2 regions of the Streptomyces sp. NPDC006743 genome follow, and region 1 is predicted to be linked to the other one. Evidence: riboswitches for the same ligand, from Rfam matches in the RefSeq annotation. Region 1 holds a riboswitch; the other holds the start of a gene.
What was found. Region 1 has a riboswitch for glycine ahead of gcvT (glycine cleavage system aminomethyltransferase GcvT). Riboswitches for the same ligand answer to the same signal wherever they lie in the genome.

Region 1 (14,494 bases):
GGTATGCCGCCGTAGGTGACGGTGACCGTGAACGTGCTGTTCTTGCGCAGCACGCCGCGCGGGGTGATGCGCAACTCGTCGCCGTCGCGCGTGAACCGCGCCGCTCTGCCGTTCACCTCGACCCGCGTGACCTCCAGTTTCTGCAGGTCCAGGTCGAAGGAGGAAAGGTTCTCGGTGGCGCGGGCGGTGAGCGTGGTGCGCCCGTCGAGGCGGTCGGTGTCCGGGTTGTACGCGATGTCGAGGGCGTAGTGGCGGGCGTCGAAGCCGCCGTTGCCGAGCAGGGGGAAGTAGGAGTCGCCGATGCCCGGGGCGCCGTGCGTGGGGGCCGAGGAGGCGGCGATCGCGAGGAAGGAGGCCGCCGCGGTCGCGACGGCCCCCAGACGTGCCGAACGGGAGAGTTCCATGAGTCGTCCCTTCGCGCGTGGATCACACGGACAGGGAAGACTCTGCGCTCTCCCGTTCGATCATGTGCATGACTTTGCCAAGTCGTCATGCGTCAGTCGCCGGTTGACTCCTGACGCTCACCGCGCTCGCCGTCCGTGCCGGTGACCGGGTCCGTGCCGGCCTCCTTCGGGGCCGCCGGCTCGGCGGCCTTCGCCGGCTTCGCGGACCTGGCGGTCTTGCCCGTCTTCGCCGCAGCGGTCTTGGCGGTCTTCGCCGCCGTCGACTTCGCGGTCTTCGCCGGCGCGGACTTGGCGGTCTTCGCGGTCTTCGCCGCAGTGGACTTCGCGGTCTTCGCGGGCGCGGACTTCGCGGTCTTCGCCGGCTTGGCGGGCGTCGACTTGGTGGTCTTCGCCGCCGTAGCGGGTTCCGCTGCGGACTCGGCAGCCTCCGCGGACTCGGCCGGGGATTCGGCGGTGCCCTCAGCCGGTCCGGCGGTGCCCTCCGCAGCCTCGGTGGCCTCGGTGGCCTCCGCCGCCTCGGGGTTCTCCGTCTCCTCGGCGACCTCACCGGCCTCCGGGGCCTCGGTGGCCTCCGCGGTCTCCGGCGTCTCCGCGACCTCCGCCGCCACCGCAGCGGACGTCCGGGCCGACTCGGCCAGGGCCTCCTCGGACACCAGCTCGGCCGCCTCCTTGGCGGCCGCCAGCAGCACCGTGTCCTGCGGCGCCTGGTCCGCGAAGTTCTCCGGGTGGTGGCAGGCCACCCGCTGTCCGGGCTTCAGCTCCTTCAGCTCCGGCTCGGTCGTCCGGCAGATCTCCGTCGCCTTCCAGCACCGGGTGTGGAAGCGGCAGCCGCTCGGCGGGGAGATCGGCGAGGGCACGTCACCCTGGAGCAGGATGCGCTCGCTCTTGGCGTTCTTGCGCCGCGGGTCCGGGATCGGCACCGCGGACATGAGCGCCTTGGTGTACGGGTGCATCGGCGCCTTGTACAGCGAGTCCCGGTCGGCCAGCTCGACGATCTTACCGAGGTACATGACCGCGATCCGGTCCGAGACGTGCCGGACGACCGACAGGTCGTGCGCGATGATCACGTACGTCAGGCCCAGCTCCTGCTGGAGGTCGTCCAGCAGGTTGACGACCTGCGCCTGGATCGACACGTCGAGCGCGGAGACCGGCTCGTCCGCCACCACCAGCTTCGGCTTGAGCGCGAGCGCGCGGGCGATGCCGATGCGCTGGCGCTGACCGCCGGAGAACTCGTGCGGGTAGCGGTTGTAGTGCTCGGGGTTGAGCCCGACCACCGACAGCAGCCGCTGCACCTCCTTCTTGATCCCGCCCTCGGGCTCGACGCCCTGGAGCCGGAAGGGGGCGCCGACGATGGTGCCGATGGTGTGCCGCGGGTTCAGCGACGAGTACGGGTCCTGGAAGATCATCTGGACGTCGCGGCGCATCGGGCGCATCCCGCCGACACCGAGGTGCGTGATGTCCTTGCCCTCGAACTCGATCCGGCCCGCGGTGGGTTCGAGCAGCCGGGTGATCAGCCGGCCCATCGTCGACTTGCCGCAGCCGGACTCGCCCACGACACCGAGGGTCTCACCGGAGCGCACCTCGAAGTCGAGGCCGTCCACGGCGCGCACCGCACCGACCTGGCGCTGCAGCAGCCCCTTCTTGATGGGGAAGTGCTTCTGCAGCCCGCTCACCTTGAGCAGGATCTCGCCGGGCGCGGCCTCCTGGGTGAGGGTGGCCGTGCCGGTCGCCTCGTCCTTCGCCCCGGCCTTGTCGCCGTCGCTCTGCGCAGGGATGCCCACTGCCTTGTCCTTGGCGTTCTCGCTCACAGCTTCGGCGCAATCTCTTCGGTCCAGATCCGCTCCCGCTGCTCCTGCGACATGTGGCAGGCGGCCCAGTGCCCGCTGCCCACCTCGGACAGTTCGGGGCGCACCGTGCGGGTCAGGTCGTCCTTGGGGACGTCGGCGTACGGGCAGCGCGGGTTGAAGGCGCAGCCGGAGGGGACGTTGATCAGAGAGGGCGGGGATCCCTTGACCGGGATGAGCCGCTCCTGCTGCTCGCGGTCCAGACGCGGCATCGAGCCGAGCAGACCCCAGGTGTAGGGGTGGCGGGGCTCGTAGAACACCTTCTCGGCCGGGCCGCGCTCCACGCACCGGCCGCCGTACATCACCAGGATGTCGTCGGCGAGTTCGGCGACGACGCCCAGGTCGTGGGTGATGACGACGACCGCGGAGCCGAACTCCTTCTGCAGGTCCCGGATGAGGTCGAGGATCTGCGCCTGGACGGTGACGTCCAGGGCGGTGGTCGGCTCGTCCGCGATGAGCAGTTCGGGGTTGTTCACCAGCGACATCGCGATCATCGCGCGCTGGCGCATCCCGCCGGAGAACTCGTGCGGGTAGTTGTCGACGCGCTTGTCGGGCTGCGGGATGCCCACCCGGTCGAGCATCTCGACCGCGCGCCTGCGCGCGGTCTTCTTGTCGACGTCGTGGTGGATGCGGTACGCCTCCACGATCTGCTGGCCGATCGTGAAGTACGGGTGCAGCGCGGACAGCGGGTCCTGGAAGATCATCGCCATCTGCCGGCCGCGCAGCTTGCGCACGTGGTCGGGGTCGGCGGAGAGCAGCTCGGTGCCGTCCAGCCAGATCTCGCCGGAGATCCGCGCCTTGCGCTTGCCGTACTGGCCGGCGGTGTGCAGGCCCATGATGCCCAGCGAGGTCACCGACTTGCCGGAGCCGGACTCGCCCACGATGCCGAGGGTCTTGCCCTTCTCCAGCTTGAAGCTGAGCCCGTCGACGGACTTGACCAGGCCGTCGTCGGTGGGGAAGTGCACCTTGAGGTCGCGTACTTCCAGGAAGGCGCTCGGGGCGGGCGAGGCGGCGGTGGGCTCGCCCACCGCGGCTCCCGTCTTGCTGAGGTCGGTCATGCGAGCCTCACTCGGGGGTCGATCACGGCGTACAGGACGTCCACCAAGAGGTTGGCGATGAGCACCGCGAGGGAGGTGATGAGGGTGACGCCCAGGATGATGGGCAGGTCCTGGTTCTTGATGCCGTCGAGCACCGCGCGGCCCAGACCGGGCAGGCTGAACGTCGTCTCGGTCAGGATCGCGCCGCCGATCAGGGCGCCGAGGTCCATGCCGAGCATGGTCAGGATCGGGGTCAGCGTCGAGCGCATGGCGTGCTTGCCGATGACGGTCTGCTCGCGCAGGCCCTTGGCACGGGCGGTGCGGATGTAGTCCTCGCCGAGGACCTCCAGCATGGTGGCCCGGGTGATGCGCGCGTACATGGCCGCGTAGAGGAAAGCCAGGGTGATCCACGGCAGGATCATGCCGCCGAACCAGCCGGTGAAGCTCTGGCTGATCGGTACGTACTGACCGTTGAACAGGTTCAGGCCGAAGACGAAGATCGCGGAGGCCAGCAGGCCGGTGAAGTAGACCGGCAGCGAGACGCCGCTCAGGGCGACGATCATCGCCCCGCGGTCCCAGATGCTGCCCCGCTTGAGGGCGGAGAGCACACCGGCGGCGACACCGAAGACCAGCCACAGCACCGCGGCACCGAGCGCGAGTTCCAGGGTCACCGGGAAGCGGTCGGTCAGCACCGGCCAGATGGCCTGCTCGCTCTTGAAGGAGTAGCCGAAGCACGGGGCGGAGCAGTGGATGACGTCGCCGCCGCCCGAGTAGGTGCGGCCCGCGAAGATCCCCTGGAAGAAGTGCCAGACCTGTGTGTAGACCGGGGCGCCCAGGTCGAGCTTCTGCCGGACCCCCTCGACGGCGGCCGGGTCGGCCTGTTTGCCCACGAAGCTCAGGGCGATGTCGACGCCCGCCCACTTGGGGACGAGGAAGAAGATACTGAAGACCACCACGATGATGACCACCAGCATCACTGCGGCGGCGAGCAGCCGCCTGATGAGGTAAGCGAGCACAGCTTACGGCCCGCCGCGGACCGCGGGCCCCGGAGGTCGTCCGGTGGCCCGCGGTCACGCCGCGCCGGCCTTCACCTGCCTTTCGTGCCGTTCGGCGGGTGTGCCGGGTTTACTTCGTGGAGGACAGGCCGAGGTTGACGAAGTCGTAGTACCCGCTGTACGCGTTCGTCGTGTACACGTTCGCCAGTCGCGAGGAGCGCCAGTTCAGGAGCTTCTCGAAGACGAAGGGCAGGTAGTAACCGCCCTCCATGACCTTGTGGTTGATCTGGGTGGCGAGCTCCGCCTTCTTCGCGTCGTCCAGCGTGGTGCCGTACTGGTCGAAGAGGCCGTCGATCGTCTTGTCGTTGATCAGGGCGTAGTTGTTGTTGCCGCTCTGGAGGATGTCGCGGCTGTCCCACAGCGGCACGCCGTAGCCCTGGACGGTCGGGAAGTCCGGGCCCCAGCCCATGATGATGATGCCGAACTTCTTCTTCTCGACGTTCGAGGGGCTGCCGATGATGCCGGCGGTCTGCGAACCGTCGTACTGGTAGATGTCGGCGGTGATGCCGACCTTCTTCAGCGACGCCTGCAGGGACTGGGCGGTGGCCACCTCGACCGGCTTGTTGTTGCGCACCGCGATGGTGGTCTTGAAGCCGTTCGGCTGACCGCAGGCCTTCAGCTCTTCCTTGGCCTTGGCGGCGTCGCCGTTCTTGCCGGCCCCGGCGAGCTGGTACGGGTCGTACTTCTGGCCCTCGCCACCGGCGACGGACGGCGGGAGCATGTTGGTGCCGATGTCACCACCGGCCACCGGGCCGCCGCGGGCGGTCTGGAGCGACTCGTGGTCGGCGCCGTAGATCACGGCCTTGCGGCAGTGCTCGTTGTCGAACGGCTTGACGCTCTGCGGGAAGACCGCGTAGCGGATGAAGCCGGAGACCGGGTTGTCCAGGTTGCCCTTGTGCTGCTTCAGGGCGATCTGGCGACCCTGCGGCGACAGACCCGTCTGGCTGAGGTCCAGGTCGTAGTCGCCCTTGATCAGGCGCTGGTCCAGTTCGTTGGCGTTGGTGAAGAACTTGATCGACACCGTGTCCGGGTACGCCTTGCGGACCGGGTCCGAGGACGCCTTCCAGTTGGTGTTGCGCACCAGCTTGAGGCTCTTGCCCGGGTCGTAGGACTCGAACTTGTACGGGCCGGAGGAGAACGGGTGCAGGCCGTACTTCGACTTGGTGTCCTTGTCCTGGCGGACCGGGGAGGCCGAGGTCAGCGCCAGCATCTGCAGGAAGTCGGAGTTCGCCGTGGGCAGGTGGAAGACGATCGTCTTGTCGTCCGGCGTGTCGATCGCCTTCAGGCCCAGGTGATCGGAGGACTTGTCCTTGTACGGGCCCGGGTAGGTGCCCTTGGGGTCGAGCGTGTTCTTCAGGTAGACCGGGCCGCCGGACAGGACGTCCTGCGCCCAGACGCGCTCGATGCCGTACTTGAGGTCCTTGGAGGTGATCGGCTTGCCGTCCTCCCAGGTGATCCCGTCGCGCAGGGTGAACGTGTACGTCTTGCCGCCGTCGGTGAGCTTGCCCATGTCCGTCGCGAGGTCCGGCGTGAGCTTGGCGCCCCCGGCGCCCGGCGCGGTCGAGTAGGTGAGCAGCTGACGGCTGTAGTAGCGCGAGAAGTCCCACATGAAGCCGTAGTAACCGCGTGTGGTGTCCCACGAGTCGGCGTCCTGGGTGCCGGCGAACTTCAGGTCGCCGCCCTTCTTGACCTTCGACGCGTTGACGACCTTGTTGTTCGCCGCGTCGAAGCCGGCCGCGCCGCTCTTCGAGTCGCCGCCGCCTCCGCCGCCGCACGCCGCCGTGGTCAGCAGCCCTGCGACCACGGCCGCAGCGGCCAGTGCCTGCTTGCGCCGCCCTTTGGTGCGTTGGGTAGTCACGATCTCGGTTCCTCCGGAATTGATGAGAGACCCCGTGCATGCGCCACGGGTCGCTTGGATACGGCGGTTCAGCGGGAACCCTTGGGGTCCAGCGCGTCGCGCACGCCGTCGCCGAAGAGGTTGAAGGCAAGAACGGTGATGAAGATCGCCACGCCCGGGATCACCATGTACATGGGGTCCGAGTCGTAGTAGTCGATCGCGCTCGACAGCATCTGTCCCCAGGACGCCGTCGGGGGCTTGACACCCACGCCCAGGAAGCTGAGGGCCGCCTCGGTGAGGATGTTCGTCGGGATCATCATCGTCGTGTACACGATGATGGGCGCGACCAGGTTGGGCAGCAGTTCCTTGAACAGGATGTAGAACCGCCCGGCGCCCAGCGACCGTGCCGCCTCGACGTACTCGCGTTCGCGCAGCGAGAGCGTCTGGCCGCGCACCACGCGGCCGATGTAGGGCCAGCCGAAGAAGCCGATGACCAGGACCATCACGAACACGCGCACGCTGGAGCCGGTCAGCCCCAGCATGTCGTTGGGCATGACGGAGACCAGCGCGATGATGAACAGCAGCTGCGGGAAGGCGAGCAGGCCGTCCATCACCCGGCTGATCACCGCGTCGACCCAGCCGCCGAAGAAGCCCGCGAGGATACCGAGGATCGTGCCGAGCACGACCGCGACCAGGGCGGACAGGAAGCCGACCAGCAGCGAGATCTGCGCGCCGTAGAGGATGCGGGCGAAGATGTCGCGGCCGTTGACGGGTTCGACGCCGAGGAGGTGGTCGCCGCTGATGCCGCCCAGGGATCCCGTGGGGGTGCCGAACAGCGGGTCGATCAGGTTCTCGTGGTAGGCGTCCGGGTCCTGCCCGATCAGGTTCGCGAGCACGGGCGCGAGCAGCGCGACGACGATGAGGAGGAGCACGACCACACCGCCCGTCAGGGCGAGCTTGTCCCGCTTCAGGCGCTCCCAGGCGATCCGCCCCAGGGAACGGCCCTGGACGGCCTTGGCGCCCGTGGTGGCCACGGCCGCTTCCTCGGCCGCCCTCGGGGCCGCTTCGGCGGTCGGCTCGTGCAATGGTGCCGTCATTAGGCAGGGACCCCTCTCAACCGGCGGTAGCCGGCCCGCACTTGCCGCTGTGGCGGCATCGTCAGTCCGTCGTACACAGGGGCGAACGCCCCCTTGTTGCGGGAGTCTTCAATGCCCGGGCGATCTGCTGCCAGACTTGACGGTGAAAGGATGCGCAAACGTGATGCGGGTAGGGGGATTCCGTTATCCGGACGTTGGGTAACGGGGGGCGGACGCGGGCCAGTTGGTGCTTTCTTCCGCAGAACCGGACCTTCCGCCCTCATCTACGCGCGCAGAAGGCCGCCGGGCCCTCGACCGCCGCCGGGCGGACCGTATGGTTCCGGATCGGTGTCCCCCGCGGGGCGGACCGTGCGGCCGTCGATCAGTGTCCGCCGGCCGGCGGGTAGCCGTAGCCGCCCGCCGCCGGGAAGCCGGCTCCGGCGTGGGCCTCGCGGTCGTAGAACGGACGGGTGCGGGCGCGCAGCCACATCACCACGGGGTCGAACTCGTCCGACATCACCACGGTCGAGACGGGCAGCCCGTCCGGGACGGCCGCCATCGACTGCTGCATCATCGCCCGCACCGCGTCCACCGCGGCCGGCGAGGTGTCGTACACGTCCAGGCCGATGGCCAGGTACGGCGCCCCGACGGCGGGCTGCACCCAGGCGCGGCGCAGCGAGCGCAGCGCGGGGGTGCGGTGGGCGGCCTGGGTGAGCAGGGCGTAGAACTGCGGCAGTTCGAGGGCCGGTTCGGACAGTGCGAGCGGGCCCGCGGGCTGGCGGTCCAGGCCGGCGGCGATACGGCGCAGATCCAGCCAGGGGATGCCGACGCCGCCGCCCGGGGCGTGCGGATTCAGCCAGAGGCCGTAGTGGTCGGGGTAGAGGGTGCGGGCGACGTCGAGGCCGTCGACCACCTCGTAGGAGCGCATCCAGCCGCTGGCCGACAGCTCCTGCGCGGAGGTGACGCACGGGGCGTAGCCGTGGCCGCCGACCTCCATGTGGCCGTACTGGGCGTCGGGCGAACCGGCCTGGCCGTGCCAGAGCAGCATCCAGACCTGGCCGGAGGAGGGGGTCGCGAGGGTGCGCAGCAGCGCCTCGTAGGCGTCGTACCGCCCGGGTGTCACCTGGCGGAGCATCTGCTCCACGTGCCCGGCCGTGGTGCCGCTGGCGCTCACCTTCTACCGCCCCTTCGTAGTGCCCTCGCCCGAGCTGCGGACCTGGGTCCTGCCGTCCCCCTCCCGTCGTCCGCCCGGAGCGCGGGGCAGACGGGAACGCGACAGGGCCTAGCTTACGGCCGCCTGTCCGGCTCGGTGCGTGCCGTGGTCCCGGGCGGCGGTGCGCTCCCGCCGGGCCCGGACCCGCGCGGGCGGTGCGGACGGCCCGCTCGTGCCGCGCCGCCCCCGCGGCGGGCTTGAGAGCTGCGGGCAAAAGGGGAGGCCGATCGGCTCGCGGCGCGCGGTGCGTGCGAGCACGGGGCGCCGGAAGGTCCTTGTGGCGGAGCCGGCAGGGCCTTCCGGCGACGCCGCGGGCGTGCGTGCCGGGCGTAGCGAGCCGGGCGTCCCTTCTGTTCGCAGCTCTCAGTGGCCCGACTCGTAGAACGGCCGGACCCTTTCGCGCATCCATTCGGCCACCGGGTCGTCCGTGATGTCCAGGAGGACGAGGTTGACCGGCCACGGCACGGGCGCCGCGGCCAGGGCGCGGCCCAGCGCGTCCAGCGGGCGGCTGCGCAGGTCGCCGTCCCACTGGGACAGTTCGACCCCGACGAACATGACAGGGTCGGCCGTCTCGACGACGGCCAGGCAGCGGCGCGCGCTGCGGACCAGGCCCGTGGCGGCGAACTCGGCCCCGGCGGCGGACAGGAAGTCCACCGGGTCGTCCTGCCAGTCGGGTTCGTACAGGCGGACCCGGCCGCCGCTCGCGGGGCCGTCCAGTTCGGTGCGCCCGGCCCGGCACAGTTCGGCCACGGCCTGCGGGGGCAGCGGGAGGCCCACCACGCCGTCCGGGTTCAGCGCGATGCCGGCCTGGGCGGGCAGGCCCCGGGCGAACTCGACGGCGGGCGCGACGGTGAAGGCCATGTGGGGGCCGGCGGCCTGGCGCAGCTGTTCCTCGGAGCTGAACACCGGCACGTAGGCCTGGCCGTCGATCTCCAGGATGGGCAGGTCGAGCGGGCCGCTGTGCGGGCCGCCGCCGTTGGGCAGCGGCACCCAGAGGTGGCTGCGGCCCAGCACCTCGATGATCCGGCCGCCGGCCGTCGGCATGCCGAGGGCGGCGGAGAGCACCTCCTCCAGTTCGTTGCCTGGCCAACCGCCGTGCGGGTGGTGCGCCTGTGCCGGGAAGTCCCCCGGAAAGTCCGCGGAGAAGTCCGCCGGGAAGTCCATCTGCCTACCGCCTGCTGGGAACCACTGCTGTGACCGAAAGGCTAACGGGTGCCGGGGCCGCTCCCGCGGGTGAACCCGATCCGCCGCAGACCGGCCGCCGCCTCGCGGTCCAGCAGCACCGCCGCGTCGCACCCCTTGGGCAGCTCCCCGCGCTCCACCGCCCCGATCAGGCGGGCGGCGGCCCTGCGGTGGCGCAGGAAGGCGTAGCGGGAGACGCCCCGGCCGCGCTCGCGCTGGCCCGAGAGCGCGGCGGCGGGCGGCACGTCCAGCAGGAGCAGGTGGAGCGCGCCGCCGCGCCGGTGGGCGGTGCGGGCCAGCCAGGCGCGGACCCAGGCCTGGGTGCCGCAGTCGTGGACCACCACGCCCTCGCCGGTGCGCAGGGCGCGGCACAGCGCGGCGTAGTGGGCGAGGCGGACCAGGGGGCGGTAGAGGGCGTAGGGCAGGCGGCGGGCCAGGCGGGCGTCCCAGCGGTCGCGGGTGTCCTGGGAGTCGATCCGCGCGCCGTGCACCGCGCGGCGCATCAGCGTGGACTTGCCGCCGCCGGGCAGGCCGGCGACCACGACGAGGTCCCGGGGGCCGAAGAGCAGGGCGTGCGGGACGCGCCCGGGCCGCCCGCGCAGGTCGCGGACGACGGGCGCGGGGCGCTCGCCGCGGCGGGCGCGGGCGGTGCGGCCCGGGTGTGCGGGCAGGGCCGGGACCTGTGTCGTCGTCGCGTACGCCGGCGCGCTCCTGTTCACCGTCATCGTCCTCCCCGGGGTGGTGACGGTTCACCTCCCCCTTGAGTGTAAAGAGAAGGTAATACGCGAGCCTGCCGTTTCCGTGCGCGTTCTGCCACAGACCGGTTACAGATCCGGCCTGCCGCGCCGGGCACCGGGCATGCGATGATGTGCGCGCCAACTGCATACCGGCCGCTTGAATCCGCGCGGGAGAGTCCTCAGCAGTCCGTCTGCCTGGGGCGCCGAAGGAGCAAGTCCCTCCCTTGAATCTCTCAGGCCCCGTACCGCGCGGGCGAGGCACATCTGAAAAGCGGGCCGCTGCCGCAGTGGCTCCACCCAAGGTGCAAGCCGTGCCCGTCCGTCCGACGGCGGTCATGGCGAACCTCTCAGGTTCCGATGACAGATGGGGAGGACACCCGACCTGTCCTCGCCGTCCCCGCGCCCGGCCCAGCCCGTGCGCGGTGGGGGGACCCCCATCGCCTTGGAGACCGACCGATGAGCAGTTCCGCTCCGCTCCGTCGTACCGCGCTGGACGCGGTGCACCGTTCGCTGGGTGCGACGATGACCGACTTCGCCGGCTGGGACATGCCGCTGCGCTACGGCTCCGAGCGCGACGAGCACCTCGCCGTGCGTACGCGGGCCGGTCTCTTCGACCTGTCCCACATGGGCGAGATCACCGTGACCGGCCCGCAGGCCGCCGCCCTGCTGAACCACGCCCTGGTCGGCAACATCGCCTCCGTCGGCGTCGGCCGGGCCCGCTACACCATGATCTGCCGTGCGGACGGCGGCATCCTGGACGACCTGATCGTCTACCGGCTGGCCGACACCGAGTACATGGTCGTGGCCAACGCGTCCAACGCCCAGGTGGTGCTGGACGCGCTCACCGAGCGGGCGGCCGGCTTCGAGGCCGAGGTCCGCGACGACCGCGACGCGTACGCCCTGCTCGCCGTGCAGGGCCCGGAGTCCCCCGGCATCCTCGCCTCGCTCACCGACGCCGATCTGGGCGGCCTGAAGTACTACGCCGGCCTGCCCGGCACGGTCGCCGGGGTCCCCGCGCTGATCGCGCGCACCGGCTACACCGGCGAGGACGGCTTCGAGCTGTTCGTGAAGCCGGAGCACGCGGTGGAGCTGTGGCAGGCGCTGACGAAGGCCGGGGAGGGCGCCGGCCTGGTCGCCTGCGGCCTGTCCTGCCGCGACACGCTGCGCCTGGAGGCGGGCATGCCGCTGTACGGGCACGAGCTGACCGAGGCGCTGACCCCGTTCGACGCGGGGCTAGGCCGGGTGGTCAAGTTCGAGAAGGAGGGCGACTTCGTCGGCCGCGAGGCGCTGCTGGCCGCCGCCGGGCGCGCGGAGCACAACCCGCCACGCGTGCTGGTCGGCCTGGTCGCCGAGGGCCGCCGTGTCCCGCGCGCGGGCTACGCCGTCGTCGCGGGCGGCGAGGTGATCGGTGAGGTCACCTCCGGCGCCCCCTCCCCCACCCTGGGCAAGCCGATCGCCATGGCGTACGTCGACGCCGCGCACGCCGCGCCGGGCACCGCCGGTGTCGGCGTGGACATCCGGGGCAGCCACGAGCCCTACGAGGTCGTGGCGCTGCCCTTCTACAAGCGGCGGAAGTGACCCCGACGTCACCGGTCAGGGGTGACGCGGGGCTCCCCGCCCCGGTCACGCACGCCCCGCGCAGTCCCTCATTCACCAGCACTCCCCCGCGTACAGGAGAATTCAGGCCATGAACAACCCCCAGCAGCTGCGCTACAGCAAGGAGCACGAGTGGCTGTCGCCCGCCGAGGACGGCGTCGCGACGGTCGGCATCACGGAGTTCGCGGCCAACGCGCTCGGTGACGTCGTCTACGCCGACCTCCCGGCGGTGGGCTCCACGGTGACCGCGGGCGAGACCTGCGGCGAGCTGGAGTCGACCAAGTCGGTCTCCGACCTGTACTCCCCGGTCAGCGGTGAGATCACCGAGATCAACCAGGACGTGGTGGACGACCCGTCCCTGGTGAACTCCGCGCCCTTCGAGGGCGGCTGGCTGTTCAAGGTGCGTCTGACGGAGGAGCCGGCCGACCTGCTCTCCGCCGACGAGTACACCGCCCAGAACGGCTGAGGAGCGGACGGACCCCGATGAGTGTTCTCGACACCCCCCTGCACGAACTCGACCCGGACGTCGCCGCCGCGGTCGACGCCGAGCTGCACCGCCAGCAGTCCACGCTGGAGATGATCGCCTCGGAGAACTTCGCCCCGCTCGCGGTCATGGAGGCCCAGGGCTCGGTCCTCACCAACAAGTACGCCGAGGGCTACCCCGGCCGCCGCTACTACGGCGGCTGCGAGCACGTCGACGTGGTCGAGCAGATCGCCAGCGACCGGATCAAGGCGCTGTTCGGCGCCGAGCACGCCAACGTGCAGCCGCACTCCGGCGCCCAGGCCAACGCCGCCGCGATGTTCGCCCTGCTCCAGCCGGGCGACACGATCATGGGCCTCAACCTCGCGCACGGCGGGCACCTGACCCACGGCATGAAGATCAACTTCTCCGGCAGGCTCTACGACGTCGTCGCCTACCACGTGGGCGAGGACGGCCTGGTCGACATGGCCGAGGTCGAGCGGCTGGCCAAGGAGAAGAAGCCGAAGCTGATCGTGGCCGGCTGGTCGGCGTACCCGCGGCAGCTCGACTTCGCCGCGTTCCGCCGGATCGCGGACGAGGTCGGCGCGTACCTCATGGTCGACATGGCGCACTTCGCCGGTCTGGTCGCCGCGGGCCTGCACCCCAACCCGGTGCCGCACGCCCACGTGGTCACCACCACCACCCACAAGACGCTGGGCGGCCCGCGCGGCGGTGTGATCCTGTCCACGGCCGAACTCGCCAAGAAGATCAACTCGGCGGTCTTCCCCGGTCAGCAGGGCGGTCCGCTGGAGCACGTGATCGCCGCGAAGGCGGTGGCCTTCAAGGTGGCCGCCTCCGACGACTTCAAGGAGCGCCAGCGGCGTACCCTGGAGGGCGCCCGCATCCTGGCCGAGCGCCTGGTGCGGGACGACGCCAGGGCGGCCGGTGTGGACGTGCTGTCGGGCGGCACGGACGTGCACCTGGTCCTGGTGGACCTGCGGAACTCGGAGCTGGACGGCCGGCAGGCCGAGGACCGTCTCCACGAGGTCGGGATCACGGTCAACCGCAACGCGGTCCCGAACGACCCGCGCCCCCCGATGGTCACCTCCGGGCTGCGCATCGGCACCCCGGCGCTGGCGACGCGCGGCTTCACGGCCGAGGACTTCACCGAGGTCGCGGACGTGATCGCCGAGGCGCTGAAGCCGTCCTACGACGCCGAGGCGCTCAAGGCCCGGGTGAAGGCCCTGGCCGACAAGCACCCGCTGTACGCGGGGCTGAACAAGTAAGTCATCCGGAACACCGCGGGCGCCGGTGACCCCGGCGCCCGCGCGCTGCCCGCCCCTTTTCCCGTCCCTCGCACCACCCCGCATTGAGGAGTCCCCGTGGCCATCTCGGTCTTCGACCTGTTCTCGATCGGCATCGGCCCCTCCAGCTCCCACACGGTCGGCCCGATGCGGGCGGCGCGCATGTTCGCCCGCCGGCTGCGCAGCGAGGGGGTGCTGGAGCGGACCGTGTCGCTGCGCGCGGAGCTGTACGGTTCCCTCGGCGCGACCGGCCACGGCCACGGCACGCCGAAGGCGGTGCTGCTCGGCCTGGAGGGCGACTCGCCGCGCACGGTGGACGTGGAGACCGCGGACGAGCGGGTGGAGCGGATCAAGGACGCCGGCCGCCTGAACCTGCTGGGCGAGCACGAGATCGCGTTCTCCTTCGACGACGACATGGTGCTGCACCGCCGCAAGGCCCTGCCCTACCACGCCAACGGCATGGCGCTGTGGGCGTACGACGCCTCGGGCGCCGAGCTGCTCACCAAGACGTACTACTCGGTGGGCGGCGGCTTCGTCGTGGACGAGGACGCGGTGGGAGCGGACCGCATCAAGCTGGACGACACGGTCCTGAAGTACCCCTTCCGCACGGGCGACGAGCTGCTGCGCCTGACCCGGGAGACCGGCCTGTCGATCTCCGCGCTGATGCTGGAGAACGAGCGGGCCTGGCGCACCGAGGAGGAGATCCACGACGGCCTGCTGGAGATCTGGCGGGTGATGCAGGCGTGCGT
Region 2 (14,494 bases), on a different contig from region 1:
TGTCGTAGGTGTCCGGGTCGAAATGCCCTCCAACCAACCGATCGTGCTCCTGCGTGAAGTGGGAGGCGACCGCTACCTCCCCATCTGGATCGGCCCGGGGGAGGCCACGGCGATCGCCTTCGCCCAGCAGGGTATGGCTCCCGCGCGGCCGCTGACCCACGACCTGTTCAAGGACGTGCTGGAGGCCGTGGGCCAGGAGCTGACGGAAGTGCGCATCACGGACCTGCGTGAGGGCGTCTTCTACGCCGAGCTGGTCTTCGCCAGCGGAGTGGAGGTCAGCGCCCGTCCGTCCGACGCCATAGCGCTGGCGCTGCGCACCGGTACGCCGATCTACGGCAGCGACACGGTGCTCGACGACGCGGGCATCGCGATCCCGGACGAGCAGGAGGACGAGGTGGAGAAGTTCCGCGAGTTCCTCGACCAGATCTCGCCGGAGGACTTCGGCACCAGCAGCCAGTGAAACGCCCACATGTGCCACCGGCCGGCGAGACGCCCTCGAATCGAGGGCCTTCGCGAGACCATTCGGCTAGCCTTTCCCCGCGGTGGGGCACGGGAAACCACTCTTAGGGTGATTATCACTCGGCGTGCCGAGTGTGGCGATCGTTGACGCACCCCTGGTGACTGCCTACCGTCGAGGAGGCAGGTCAAGGACGGAGGTCGGCGTGAGAAGCAGCGGCGACGGTACGGCTGGGGGTGCCCCCGGACGCGAAGTCGGGGGAAGCGGTCCGTACCCGCTTCACGGCAGCGCGGCCGACCAGGCTCCGCAGCGGCCGGCGGCCGTGCCCGGCAGCAGAGGGGCGGCGTCCATGGCGTCCGAGCAGATCGGCTACCGGGGGCCCACGGCCTGTGCGGCGGCCGGCATCACCTACCGGCAACTGGACTACTGGGCCCGCACCGGCCTGGTCGAACCGAGCGTGCGGCCCGCTCACGGGTCCGGCACCCAGCGGCTGTACAGCTTCCGTGACGTCGTCGTCCTGAAGATCGTCAAGCGGTTCCTGGACACCGGTGTGTCGTTGCAGAACATCCGGACCGCGGTGCAGCACCTGCGGCGGCAGGGCTTCAGCGACCTGGAGCGCATGACGCTGATGAGCGACGGCGCGACGGTCTACGAGTGCACCTCGCCCGACGAGGTGCACGCCCTGCTCCAGGGTGGCCAGGGGATCTTCGGCATCGCGGTCGGCGTGGTGTGGCGCGACGTGGAGAGCGCGCTGTCGCAGCTGCACGGCGAGCGGGTCGACACGGGGGAGACCCTGGTCGGCCACAATCCCGGCGACGAACTGGCCCGGCGCCGGGGCCGGGCGGTCTGAGCGGCCTACGGGGCCGGCAGGGCACCCGATCGGCCCCGGCGGGGTCCGTGGGCGCCCGGTGGACCGGCAACCCCGTGACGCGGGCCCCTGGACCGCTCGGGGCTCCCGCCGCGGGGCGTCTGCGCCCGGTGTGGCGTCCGCGCCATGGGACCCGGGCCGGAGAAGCGGAGACCGGACGGCCTCCTGCGCCCGGGGTGACCGCAGTGTGGGCGGAGTGCGCGGGCCCGTGGTGGGGCGTTGTCAGTGGCGTGGTGCAGCATCGGAGGTGTGAGAACCGCGCCCACGATCCTGCATCTCGACATGGATGCCTTCTTCGCCCAGGCGGAGCAGGCGTCCAAGCCGAGCCTGCGGGGGAAGGCCGTCGTGGTCGGAGGACTCGGACCGCGCGGCGTGGTCGCCACCGCGTCCTACGAGGCACGGGTCTTCGGCGTCCACTCCGCGATGCCGATGGCCCAGGCGCGCCGGCTGGCGCCGAACGCCGCGTACCTGGTGCCCCGCTTCGGCTTCTACCGCTCCATCAGCGAACAGGTGATGGAGCTGCTGCGGGCCCTGTCGCCGCTGGTCGAGCCGCTCAGTCTGGACGAGGCGTTCGTGGACCTGGAGGCCGGGGGAGCGGCCTGGGACGAGTCCTCCGCCCGGCTGGCGGGAGCGCGACTGCGGGCCGACATCCGTGCCGTCACGGGGCTGACCGGCTCGGTCGGACTGGCCGCCTCCAAGATGCTCGCCAAGATCGCCTCCGAGCAGGCCAAACCCGACGGTCTCGTGCTCATCGAGCCCGGCACGGAGCGGGCCCTCCTCGGTCCCCTGCCGGTGCGGACCCTGCCGGGGGTGGGCCCCGCGACGGGGGACCATCTGCGACGGGCCGGGATCCACACGGTCGACGAACTCGCCGAGGCCGGTGAGGCCGAACTGGTACGGCTGCTGGGCAAGGCGCACGGGCAGGCACTGCACGCCATGGCGCTGGCCCACGACGAGCGGCCCGTCGTCGCCGAGCGGGAGGCCAAGTCGGTGTCGGTCGAGGACACCTACGACGTCGACATCCACGACCGGCTGCGGGTCGGCCTGGAGGTCCAGCGGCTCGCCGACCGGTGCGTCCAGCGGCTGCGCGGCTCCGGGCTCTCCGGCCGCACCATCGTGCTCAAGGTGCGGCGCTACGACTTCTCCACGCTGACCCGGTCCGAGACGCTGCGCGGGCCCACCGACGACCCGGCGGTGGTCCGGGAGGCGGCGGCCCGGCTGCTGGACTCCGTGGACACCACCGGCGGGGTGCGCCTGCTCGGCGTGGGCGTGTCAGGGCTCGCCGACTACACGCAGGAGGACCTGTTCGCACAGGCCGCCGGGGCGGGGGCGCAGGACACCGGCGAGGAGCCGGCGGGGCCCTCCGCCCCCGCGGCGGCCCCGCAGGACACCGCGCCCGTCGAGCGCCACTGGCCCGCGGGCCACGACGTCACGCATGCCGAACACGGTCACGGCTGGGTGCAGGGCAGCGGCGTCGGCCGGGTCACCGTGCGGTTCGAGACGCCCGGCTCAAAGCCGGGGCGGGTGCGGACCTTCCGTGTCGACGACCCGGCGCTGCAGCCGGCGGACCCGCTGCCGCTGGTGCGGCGAGGAGTGGCGGATCCGGCGGCAGAGCCCCCGGCTGTGCCGTCTTCGGCTGCCGCGTGCTCTGCCGCCGCGCCTTTCGCCGGGGGCGGGGAGGCCGGCGGCCGGGACTGAGGGAAGTGGTGGGAGGGAGTGCGACGTGCGGTGCGGGACGCAGGTGTCCCCGGCCGGTGGCCGGTGCGGCGGCGGTGCCGGTGTGGGTGAGTCGGCGGGTGGACCGTGCCGCGCCCGGCCGGGGCCGGGATTCTTCAGGAATCCTCGGATCCCGACCCCGCCAGCTTGCCGAAGTCGCGGTCCGGGAGGGCGGCGGGCGGAGCGAGGTCGAGGCCGTAGTGGTGGTAGAGCTGGATCTCCTGCTCGGGGGAGAGGTGGCGGCCCACGCCGAAGTCGGGTGCCTCCTTGATCAGGGAGCGGTCGAAGGGGATGTGGAGGGCGCCCTCGACCAGCTCACTGGGCTCCAGGGGCACGAAGGCGTCCCGGGAGAACAGTCCGGTGCGTATGGCGGCCCACTCGGGCACACCGGTGGCGTCGTCGAGGTAGACCTCGTCCACCGTGCCGATCTTGTTGCCGTTGCGGTCGAACGCCTTGCGGCCGATCAGGTTGCGCGGATCGATCTCGGTCAGCACGGTCCCTCCACTTGGTCGCACCTCATCCGTAAGCACTACGAAAGAGCACATTCGGCGGGGCGGCCACTCGAAGGCTCCGGGTCACGGGCCGCTGGTACCCTGGCAGCGGCTGCTGACCCCGTGCGGGAGAGTCCTCCAGCACGATCGGAGGCGCCGAAGGAGCAAATCCTCCCCGGAATCTCTCAGGCCCACGTACCGCACGGACGAGGTCACTCTGGAAAGCAGAGCGGGTGTCGACGGCTTCCGCTCTCACCGACGGTGAAAACCGGGTGCCCACGGGCGGCCCGGTGAAGCTCTCAGGTTGAGATGACAGAGGGGGAGGCCGTCGGGACACCCGCGCCGTGGTGTCCCTCGAAGGTCGCGTCAGACCAGGAGGCCTCCGCAATGACCGCCCAGCGCACCCCGCTCTCCGAGCTCGAACAGGGCATCCCCTTCGAGCAGCGCCACATCGGGCCCGACCAGGAGGCGCGGGCGAAGATGCTCGCGCAGGTCGGCTACGGCTCGCTCGACGAACTCACCGCCGCCGCCGTGCCGGACGTCATCAAGAACGCCGACACCCTCGACCTGCCCGGCGCCCGCACCGAGGCCGAGGTGCTGGCCGAGCTGCGCTCCCTCGCCGACCGCAACCAGGTCCTCGGCTCGATGATCGGACTCGGCTACTACGGGACGTTCACGCCGCCCGTCATCCTGCGCAACGTCATGGAGAACCCGGCCTGGTACACGGCCTACACGCCGTACCAGCCCGAGATCTCGCAGGGCCGGCTCGAAGCGCTGCTGAACTTCCAGACCGTCGTCGCCGACCTCACCGGGCTGCCCACCTCCGGCGCCTCCCTGCTCGACGAGGGCACCGCCGCCGCCGAGGCACTGGCGCTGTCCCGGCGCATGGGCAAGAACAAGAAGGGCCTGTTCCTGGTCGACGCGGACGCGCTGCCGCAGACGATCGCCGTCATCCGGACCCGGGCCGAACCGACCGGCGTCGAGGTCGTCGTCGCCGACCTCAGCGACGGCATCCCGGCGGACCTCGCGGAGCGCGAGATCAACGGCGTCCTCCTGCAGTACCCCGGCGCCTCCGGTGCCGTGCGCGACCTCAAGCCCGTCATCGACCAGGCGCACGAGCTGGGCGCCCTGGTCACCGTCGCCGCCGACCTGCTCGCCCTCACCCTGCTCAAGTCCCCCGGCGAGCTGGGCGCGGACATCGCCGTCGGCACCACGCAGCGGTTCGGTGTGCCGATGGGCTTCGGCGGGCCGCACGCCGGCTACATGGCGGTCCACGAGAAGTTCGCGCGCAGCCTGCCCGGCCGTCTGGTCGGCGTCTCCGTCGACGCCGACGGCAACAAGGCCTACCGGCTGGCCCTGCAGACGCGCGAGCAGCACATCCGCCGCGAGAAGGCCACCAGCAACATCTGCACCGCCCAGGTGCTGCTCGCCGTCATGGCCGGCATGTACGCGGTCTACCACGGCCCCGAGGGCCTGAAGGACATCGCGCGGCGCACCCACCGCTACGCCGCCGTCCTGGCCGAGGGCCTGAAGGCCGGCGGCGCGCAGGTGGTCCACGGCTCCTACTTCGACACGCTCACCGTCAGGGCCGAGGGCCGGGCCGCCGAGATCGTCGCCGCCGCCCGTGAGGGCGGGGTGAACCTGCGCCTCGTCGACGCCGACCACGTCTCGATCGCCTGCGACGAGACCACCACACGCGCCCAGCTGCACGCCGTGTGGTCCGCCTTCGGCACCTCGGGCGACATCGACGCGCTGGACTCCGCGGCCGGTCAGCCGCTGCCCGAGGCCCTGCTGCGCACCGACGGCTACCTCACCCACCCCGTCTTCCACCAGTACCGCTCCGAGACGGCGATGCTGCGCTACCTGCGCAAGCTCGCCGACCGCGACTACGCGCTCGACCGCGGCATGATCCCGCTGGGCTCCTGCACGATGAAGCTCAACGCGACCACGGAGATGGAGCCGGTCACCTGGCCCGAGTTCGGGCAGCTGCACCCCTTCGCGCCCGCCGAGCAGGCACAGGGCTACCTCACGCTCATCCGCGAGCTGGAGGAGCGTCTCGCCGAGGTCACCGGCTACGACAAGGTCTCCCTCCAGCCGAACGCCGGTTCGCAGGGTGAGCTGGCCGGTCTGCTCGCCGTGCGCGGTTACCACCGGGCCAACGGGGACGACCAGCGCACCGTCTGCCTCATCCCCTCCTCCGCGCACGGCACCAACGCCGCCAGCGCGGTGATGGCCGGGATGAAGGTCGTCGTCGTGAAGACCGCCGAGGACGGCGAGGTCGACATCGAGGACCTGCGCGCGAAGATCGAGCAGCACCGCGACCAGCTCGCCGTGCTGATGATCACCTACCCGTCCACGCACGGCGTGTTCGAGGAGCACGTCGCCGACATCTGCGCCCAGGTCCACGAGGCCGGCGGCCAGGTGTACGTCGACGGCGCCAACCTCAACGCCCTGGTGGGTCTGGCCAAGCCGGGCCACTTCGGCGGCGACGTCTCCCACCTGAACCTGCACAAGACCTTCTGCATCCCGCACGGCGGCGGCGGCCCCGGGGTCGGTCCGGTCGGTGTGCGCTCGCACCTCGCGCCGTACCTGCCCAACCACCCGCTGCAGCCCGAGGCCGGTCCCGAGACGGGCGTCGGCCCGATCTCGGCCGCTCCGTGGGGTTCGGCCGGCATCCTGCCGATCTCCTGGGCGTACGTCCGGCTCATGGGCGGCGAGGGCCTCAAGCGCGCCACGCAGGTGGCGGTGCTCTCCGCCAACTACATCGCCAAGCGCCTGGAGCCGCACTTCCCGGTCCTCTACACCGGCCCCGGCGGTCTGGTCGCGCACGAGTGCATCATCGACCTGCGCCCGCTGACCAAGGCGACCGGCGTGAGCGTGGACGACGTGGCCAAGCGGCTCATCGACTACGGCTTCCACGCGCCGACGATGTCGTTCCCGGTGGCCGGGACGCTGATGATCGAGCCGACCGAGTCCGAGGACCTGGCCGAGCTGGACCGTTTCTGCGACACGATGATCGCGATCCGCGCCGAGATCGACAAGGTCGGGTCGGGGGTGTGGCCCGCCGAGGACAACCCGCTGCGGGGCGCTCCGCACACCGCCGCCGCGCTCGGCGGGGAGTGGGAGCACGCGTACAGCCGTGAGGAGGCCGTCTTCCCGGCCGGTGTCTCGGCGGTCGACAAGTACTGGCCGCCGGTGCGCCGCATCGACCAGGCCTTCGGCGACCGCAACCTGGTCTGCTCCTGCCCGCCGCTGGGCGCCTACGAGGACTGAGCGGCGCGGGAGGCCCGCACCGCGACCGCAGGGCTCCGCCCCGGCACTCCCGTGAGGGGGCCGGGGCGGAGCCCTCTCGCGTGGGCTCGGGCGGGCGGCTCAGGTCCGGTCGATGTGCACGTTCGTCGACTTCACACGGGCGGTGGCCTCCATGCCGACCTCCAGGCCCAGTTCCTCGACGGCCTCCCGGGTCAGCAGGGAGACCAGCCGGTGCGGACCGGCCTGGATCTCGACCTGGGCGGCGACGTCGCCGAGCTTGATGGCGGTCACGATGCCGGGGAAGGCGTTGCGGACCGAGGTGTAGGAGGAGTCCTCCTCGCCGCCGCCGGTTCCGGCCAGCTCCACGGAGAACGCGGCGAGGTCCCGTCCGTCGACGAGCCGCCGCCCGTTCTCGTCGCGGTGGGTGGCCACCCGGCCCGCGTCCGCCCACCGGCGTGCGGTGTCCGGACTGACGCCGAGGAGACGGGCGGCCTGGCCGATGGTGTAGGACTGCATGCCGGTCACGATAAGGCTCTCCGGGGGCGTGGCGGACGCAGGGGCCGCGCCCGCGGCCGGTGGGCGGCGCCTGCGGTCAGGACCCGCTGCGCCCGTCCCGGCGCTGCCCCGCCGGGCGGTGGTCCTGCCGTCAGGGTGCCCCCGGGCCGCCGCACAGGCCGCGGCGCCGCCGCCGGCCTTCCGGCGGGGGCCGGGCGGGCGCAGGCGTGGGCTGGTGGCGGGCTCAGGCGGTGTGGACGTGGGGCCGCTTGGCGCGGTCCGGTTCCGCCTCCCGCAGGACCTCGCGGGTGACGGGGGCGACCTCGCCCTGCCCGAAGAGGAAGAAGCGGAGGAAGTTGCGGAACGGGTTGCCCTCGGTCCACTCGAAATAGATGTGCGGGGTGTGGCCCGTCGTGTCGCGGACGTGCAGGAGCAGGGCGGCCAGGGCGTTCGGGACGGAGGCGGACTCCAGCGTCAGGACGCGGTAGCGGTCGTGCAGGACCTCACCGCGCACCTTGAGGCCGGCCTCGAACTCGGAGGGGTCGGTGACCGTGACCTCCGCGAAGACGAAGTCCTCCGTGGCCGGGATGTCGTTGTCGGAGCGGATCTGTTCGATCTTGTCGCGGTACTGGGCCTTGTCCCGCCGGTCGGGCTCGTTGGCGATGAACCGGATCTTGCGGCTGGCGATGTCCCTGACGAAACGTTCCGCCATCGGGTCCAGCGTCACGCTGGTCACCCGCAGCTCGAAGGCGCGGGCCAGCCGGGACAGCAGCGAGACCAGGATGATCCCGGCGATGAAGCAGGCACCGATCTTCACACCGTCGGGCCGCTCGATGACGTTCACGACGGTCGTGTACAGGAACACGGTGGCGATCACCGCGAACCCCACGGTCCACTTGCGCTGCCCGGCCTTGTGGGCGGCGATGGTCACGGCGATGGCCGCGGAACTGATCAGGACGAGCACACCGGTGGCGTAGGCGCCGCCCTGCTTGTCCACGTTGGCGTCGAAGATCCAGGTGACCACGAAGGCGATCACGATGAAGACGATGACCATCGGGCGCACCGCGCGGGCCCAGTGCGGGGCCATGCCGTAGCGCGGGAGGTAGCGCGGCATCAGGTTGAGCAGCCCGGCCATCGCGGAGGCGCCGGCGAACCACAGGATCGCGATGGTCGAGATGTCGTAGACCGTGCCGAAGGTGTTCCCGATGTAGTGGTGCGCGAGGTAGGCCAGGGCACGCCCGTTGGCCTTGCCGCCGGCCTTGAACTCCGCCGCCGGGATCAGCAGCGTGGTGATGAAGCTGGTGGCGATCAGGAAGCAGCTCATGATCAGCGCGGCCGTGGTGAGCAGCTTCTTCGTGTCCCGGATCCGGCCGGTGGGCCGCTCCTCGGTGTCGGCCGCGTCGCCCCTGACGTGGGGCATCACGGCGACGCCGGTCTCGAAGCCGGACAGGCCGAGCGCGAGCTTGGGGAAGACCAGCAGGGCCACGCCGACCATGGCGAAGACGCTGCTGTGCTGAACGGTCAGGGCGCTGGTCCAGTCGGTCACCAGATGTCCGGCCGTGATGACGTGCCACAGTCCGACGATCACCACCACGACGTTCAGGGCGAGGTAGATGCCGACCAGCGCCACCGCGACGCCGATGGCCTCCAGGAAGCCCTTGAGGAACACCGCGCCCAGCAGCGCCACCAGCAGGAGCGTGATCAGCATCTGGTGGCTGTGCAGGGAGCTGGTCAGGTGCGGGTTCTCCACCAGGTGGGTCGAGGCGTCCGCGGCCGACAGGGTGATGGTGATGAGGAAGTCCGTGGCGGCGAAGCCGAGCAGGGTCAGGACGAACAGCTTGCCCTGCCAGAACGACAGCAGCCGCTCCAGCATGGCGATCGAGCCCTCGCCGTGCGGGCTCTCCTCGGCCACCCTGCGGTACACCGGCAGCGCGCCCACCAGGGTGACGAGCACCAGGACGAGGGTGGCGACGGGCGACAGCAGACCGGCGGCCAGCGCCGCGATGCCCGGCTGGTAGCCCAGGGTGGAGAAGTAGTCGACACCGGTCAGGCACATGACCCGCCACCAGCGCTGCCCCTTGTGCGGGGGCTCCGGTGCGGCGTGCGGCGCCTGCTGTATGCCCTTGCCCATGTCGGACAGGCCTTCCAGCATCCAGGCGCGCAGACGGCTGGGAGGGTGTTCGGTGATGGCCATCGGCCCTGCTCCTGAAGTGCGGCTCAGCCCGGGGTGCGGCTCAGCGTGGGAATCCGGCCGGACCGGCGGACGGGGCCCCAGCGTATGCGGAGCGTGACGTTCGGGCCGTGCGTACCGGGGTCGGCACGCGTCAATCTTCCGTTAATAACGACCGGGGCGCCGCGCCCGTTCACCTGGGCGGACGACCTCGTGCCCGCATCGGAGCGGTCCGTCCGGCGGCCGGTGAGCGCGGTCCGCGGCGTGCCTGGCTCACAGCCCCGGGGTGTGCGGTACCCGGCTCATGGCTCCAGTCCCGAGACGCGGAAGACGGTGAGGGCCGTCTCGCGGTCCACCTGCTCGGCCAGGTCGCGCAGCGCGCTCCGGCCGTACCGCAGACAGCCGCTCGCCGCCGACTTCCGGGCGTCCTCCTCGAGTCGGCACCACAGGGCGGGGTTGTCCACGAGGGTCCGGGGATCGATCTCGACGCATGCGCCGAGCGCGTCCCGCAGGACCAGGCGCCGTGAGACGCCGTCCATGACCCGCACCGACACCAGCCGGTCCGTACGCACCCGCCGGTGACGCAGCGGCGCGCACGCGGCGAGCCAGCCCTCACCGGCACTCACGCGGGCCGGGCAGAGCACGCCCAGGAGGCCGGCCGACAGGGCGAGCCAGAGCACCGCGCGCCACCAGGTGAGGCCGCCGGTGGCCCCGTCGATCGACAGCAGCAGGCCGAACAGTGCCACCGCGCACCGGACGGCGGTGTGCAGATCCCCCGCCCAGTGGCGGTCGCGGGCCACCGCGGCGGAGCGCCGCGCGGGCGTCTGCGCCGTCGGCCGCCTGTCGGAGCAGTGCCTCATGACATCCACGCTAGGGCGCGCCCGTGATCCGGGCGAGGCTTCTTGACACGCTTCTGACGCGGCGCCGTCCGTTCTTGACGCTCCGCCCGCACCCTTCCGGCGCCCGGGGAGCCGGGAGGCATCCGCCTCTCACGATCCGGTCGTGATCTTGTCGGCGCCCCCGGCCGCCCCTACAGTGCGAGATCGCAAGGTTCGCCGCGCCCGGCGAAACATTCGGGACGCCGGTGCGAGACGCCGGGCGGGACTGCCCGTGCGGGGGCGTGCGCACGGGACGCGCGTGCGTACGAGACGGGCGTGTGTACGGGACGCGCGTGCGTACGAGACATGCGTGTGTGAGGGACGCGCGTCGCGGGGCGTGCGGGCGGGGCCTGTGGCCGAGACGTTCAGGAAGGAAGGGGCCGGCATCGATGCGGGCGTACGACAATCCGGTGATCCCCGGCTTTCATCCCGATCCCAGCGTGTGCCGGGTCGGGGAGGACTACTACCTGGTGTGTTCCAGCTTCGAGTACTTTCCCGGGGTCCCGCTCTTCCACAGCCGGGACCTGGTCCACTGGCGGCAGATCGGCAACGTCCTCGACCGGCCCGGACAACTGAGGCTGCCGGCCGACCTGCCCGCCTCCGCGGGCGTCTACGCGCCGACGATCAGGTACCACGAGGGCCGCTTCCACGTGATCACCACCAGCGTCGGCGGCGGCGGGAACTTCCTGGTCACCGCGGACCGCCCCGAGGGGCCGTGGTCCGACCCGGTCTGGATCGACCTGCCCGGCATCGACCCCGACCTCGCCTGGGACGACGAGGGGAACTGCTGGTGCGCCGTGGCCGGCGTGGGGCTGGCCCGTATCGACCCGGGGACGGGCGAGGTGCTGGAGGGCCCGCTGAAGGTGTGGTCCGGAACCGGGATGCGGGACCCGGAGGCGCCCCACCTGTACCGGGTCGGCGACTGGTGGTACCTGCTGGTGGCCGAGGGCGGCACGGCGCACGGGCACAGCGTCTCGGTGGCCCGGGCGCGTTCGCCGCGCGGCCCCTACGAACCCGCGCCCGGCAATCCGGTCGTCTCCCACCGCAGCACCGGGCTTCCGGTCCAGTGCACCGGCCACGGCGACCTCGTACGGGCCGTGGACGGGACCTGGTGGATGGTGCTGCTGGGGACCCGCCCCCGGGGGTACTTCCCCGAGTTCCACGTCCTCGGCCGGGAGACCTTCCTGGTGCCGGTGGAGTGGGTGGACGGATGGCCCGAGGCCGGCCCGGTCCAGGAGCGGCACCCGGCACCGGCGGCCTGGCACCCGCTGCCGCAGGAACCGGCGCGGGACGACTTCGACGCGCCCGCTCTCGCGCCGCACTGGATCTCTCCGCGCAGCAGGGAGGACGGCTCCTGGTCGCTCGGCCACCGACCGGGGTGGCTGACGCTGCACGCGACCGGGGACAGTCTCGACCGGCCCGGCCACACCTTCGTCGGCCGCAGGCAGCAGCACCCGGACTGCCGCGCGCGGGCCCGCCTCGACCCCGGACCGAGCCGGGCGGGGCTGTCCGTCCGGCTGGACGAGGCGCACCACTACGACCTGGAGATCCACGGCGGGACGGCGAGCGTGATCGCCCGGATCGGGCCGGTGCGGCAGCGGATCGCCACGCATCCCGTACCGGCGGGGCCGCTCGTCCTGAGCGTCGGCATCCGTACGTCGGACGTGCCGCCGCCCACGGTCACGGCCCCTGGCGGTGCGGCCCCCGGGCTGCGGCCGGGCGGCCCTGACGCGGTCTCCTTCTCGGTGGAAGGGCCCGAAGGAACGGTACGGCTGGCCGAACTCGACGGGCGGTACCTGTCCACCCAGGTCGCCACCGGCTTCACCGGGCGGGTGATCGGCATGTACGTGACCGAGGGCAGCGCGGCCTTCGACTGGTTCGCGTACCAGCCGGTGTCCCCCTCGGAGGCGGCGCACGGCGGGTGACGGGTCGCGCCGGCGGAGGAGACGCGGCGGGGCCGGTCCGCACGGAGTGTGCGGACCGGCCCTTGGTGGTGCGCGGACGGCTCCCGTTCGCGGTGCCGCCCGGTCGTGCTCGGTACGGGCCCGTGCTCGATGCCCGGCCGCGCTCGTGTGCCCTGCCCGGTCGTGCCCGATCAGGCGGCGGTCATCACCCGGTCGGCGCCCAGCGGGCGGTGCGGGGCGATGATCTGGCCGTCCGGCAGAAGCTCACCGGTGTCCTCGAAGAGCAGGACGCCGTTGCACAGCAGGCTCCAGCCCTGCTCCGGGTGGTGCGCCACAAGACGGGCGGATTCCCGGTCGGCGGAGTCGGCTGAGGGACACGGTGGCTGGTGCTGGCACATGGGTGGGATCTCTCGTCGTGTCGTGTGGTCCGGGATGGCTGTCGTGTGTGTCCTGCGGCTGGTGGCATGCTCCATGGCCGCCCCCCGTTTGATGATGAGTCGGACTGAAACCAGTGTTGCCCCGCGGACGTGATTCCGCAGGAATATCGCGGCACCGCCTCTCACAGATTCAGGACGCGTCACCCGCGCGAGCGGTTCACCTGCACCGCACGGTCCCTTCGGATGGTTCGAGGGGGCCGGATGGGGCTAGTCCGGTCGGGCCACCCGGCCGTGGGGCTTCCCGATCCGCTCAGGGGAGCGGGGTGCGACTTTGGCGAGCGGCGTACGGATCGGGTGGCGCGGGTCCGTACGTGGGTGCCGATGCCGAGCCGATGCCGGTGCGGATATGGATGGGTATACCGGCCGGTGTGACAGAGAGCACCCCGCTGCCAGGTGTCCGGCAGCGGGGTGGAGGGCGGCGGAGCGGGCTCAGGACTGCTCAGGGCCCAGGGGCCAGGAGACTCGGGCCCCTCGGGCGGTCGGGCGGCTCAGGCGGGCGAACCCATGAGCCGGATCGGTGTCACCCGGTGGGTGAGCAGGGGCAGCAGGTCGGCGACCCGGTGCGGCACGTGGGCCGGGATGCCGGGCGGGGCCGGAGCCAGCGGGACGAGCAGGTCGGTGGCGGCCGGGTGGCCGGTGGAGCCGTCGTCGGAGAGGTCGCCGTGTAGCCAGAGCGTGAGCGTGTACAGGCTGGGCATCGACAGCAGGCGCGGCTGGTAGGGCTGCGCCATGGTCTCCGCCTGCCGCAGGGCGCGCTCGGTCGAGGTGACGTACGGGCCTTCGAAGAAGTGTGAGAAGGCCCAGCCGTCGGGGGTGAGCCGGGTCTCCGCCGCGGCCACGGCGTGGTCGCCGCAGCGGATTAGGAAACGCCACCCCGCCAGCCGGGTCGCGGAGACTCCCTCGGGAGTGATCCGGTCCAGGACGTGCACGGGCAGCGGGAGGTCGGGGGTGGCCGGGTCCTGCGCGGAACGGAGGGCGGAGATCCGTGCCTCGCTCACCGCGGTGGGTGAACCGAGTGCCGTGAGGACGGAGCGGAGCGCGGGCGCGGGGGCCGGGGGGACATGCAGCGGCATGGTGGGTCGCCTCTCATTCGGCAGGCACGGTGGCGCGAGGGCGGGGCGGGGGCGGACAGCGCTGTCAGCTCTCGGGGCAGGGTGGCGGCCGGGGTCCGGTCAGTGAAGTGGGACGGAGCGCGGCCTGCCGCTTGATGCTTGACGGCACAGGTCCAGGGTCGTGGACGCCGACCTTCTGCCGTGGTGCAGAGTTTATACGACAAATGTTCAGGTGTTGTTTCGTCTACCCGTTTCCGGCGCGGACGGCAAGGGTTCATTCGGCCGGAGATATGCGGGAATCATCCCGGTTCCGAGCGGGTGGCGCCGCGATGACCTCGGGTTCTGTCCGCGCGGCGGACGGCTCGTTGTCGTCGGCGTTTTTCACGAGTCTTCGTGGGCACCCGAAACTGCTGGGTGTTCCATGCCCCGTGAATGTGCCTCCGGACACTTGAGACCAGGGTAGTCGGTGCTCGGCCGGCGCGGGACGTTATCGATCGCGTTCGCGGGGCATCATCCCTCCTGACCAGGACCCCGGCGGCCCGATCCTCAAGGCCCGCCCGAGCGAGGAAGGACGCTGCGATGGGGGAGAAGGTCGTGGCAGGACGGTTCGACCTGTCCGATCGCAACCGCTACCGCGACAAGCTCAGGCGATGCCTGACAGGGCTGGAGCGGCTGCTGGCGGAGAAGCGGTTCGACCGCCCCAAGAACCTCATGGGGCTGGAGATCGAATTGAATCTCGTGGGCTCCGACGGGATGCCGAAAATGCTGAATGGG

Region 2: another riboswitch for glycine. It lies ahead of gcvP (aminomethyl-transferring glycine dehydrogenase); the one in region 1 lies ahead of gcvT (glycine cleavage system aminomethyltransferase GcvT).

What each region holds. Positions count from the first base shown of each region.
Region 1 is NZ_JBEYJA010000014.1:40,876-55,369, reverse strand. It holds gene ABZ719_RS14660 (M1 family metallopeptidase) at 1-404, opposite strand, end outside; gene ABZ719_RS14655 (dipeptide ABC transporter ATP-binding protein) at 497-2,212, opposite strand; gene ABZ719_RS14650 (ABC transporter ATP-binding protein) at 2,209-3,306, opposite strand; gene ABZ719_RS14645 (ABC transporter permease) at 3,303-4,301, opposite strand; gene ABZ719_RS14640 (ABC transporter substrate-binding protein) at 4,411-6,198, opposite strand; gene ABZ719_RS14635 (ABC transporter permease) at 6,267-7,274, opposite strand; gene ABZ719_RS14630 (enhanced serine sensitivity protein SseB C-terminal domain-containing protein) at 7,636-8,427, opposite strand; gene ABZ719_RS14625 (enhanced serine sensitivity protein SseB) at 8,830-9,630, opposite strand; gene ABZ719_RS14620 (AAA family ATPase) at 9,672-10,373, opposite strand; glycine riboswitch at 10,544-10,643, shown strand; gene gcvT (glycine cleavage system aminomethyltransferase GcvT) at 10,842-11,963, shown strand; gene gcvH (glycine cleavage system protein GcvH) at 12,073-12,447, shown strand; gene glyA (serine hydroxymethyltransferase) at 12,465-13,727, shown strand; gene ABZ719_RS14600 (L-serine ammonia-lyase) at 13,824-14,494, shown strand, end outside.
Region 2 is NZ_JBEYJA010000005.1:235,364-249,857, reverse strand. It holds gene ABZ719_RS07305 (bifunctional nuclease family protein) at 1-460, shown strand, start outside; gene ABZ719_RS07300 (MerR family transcriptional regulator) at 663-1,307, shown strand; gene ABZ719_RS07295 (DNA polymerase IV) at 1,575-3,023, shown strand; gene ABZ719_RS07290 (PRC-barrel domain-containing protein) at 3,158-3,535, opposite strand; glycine riboswitch at 3,649-3,743, shown strand; gene gcvP (aminomethyl-transferring glycine dehydrogenase) at 3,920-6,805, shown strand; gene ABZ719_RS07280 (helix-turn-helix transcriptional regulator) at 6,905-7,300, opposite strand; gene ABZ719_RS07275 (amino acid transporter) at 7,524-9,473, opposite strand; gene ABZ719_RS07270 (hypothetical protein) at 9,752-10,309, opposite strand; gene ABZ719_RS07265 (glycoside hydrolase family 43 protein) at 10,717-12,252, shown strand; gene ABZ719_RS07260 (DUF5999 family protein) at 12,423-12,629, opposite strand; gene ABZ719_RS07255 (hypothetical protein) at 13,157-13,741, opposite strand; gene ABZ719_RS07250 (glutamate--cysteine ligase) at 14,300-14,494, shown strand, end outside.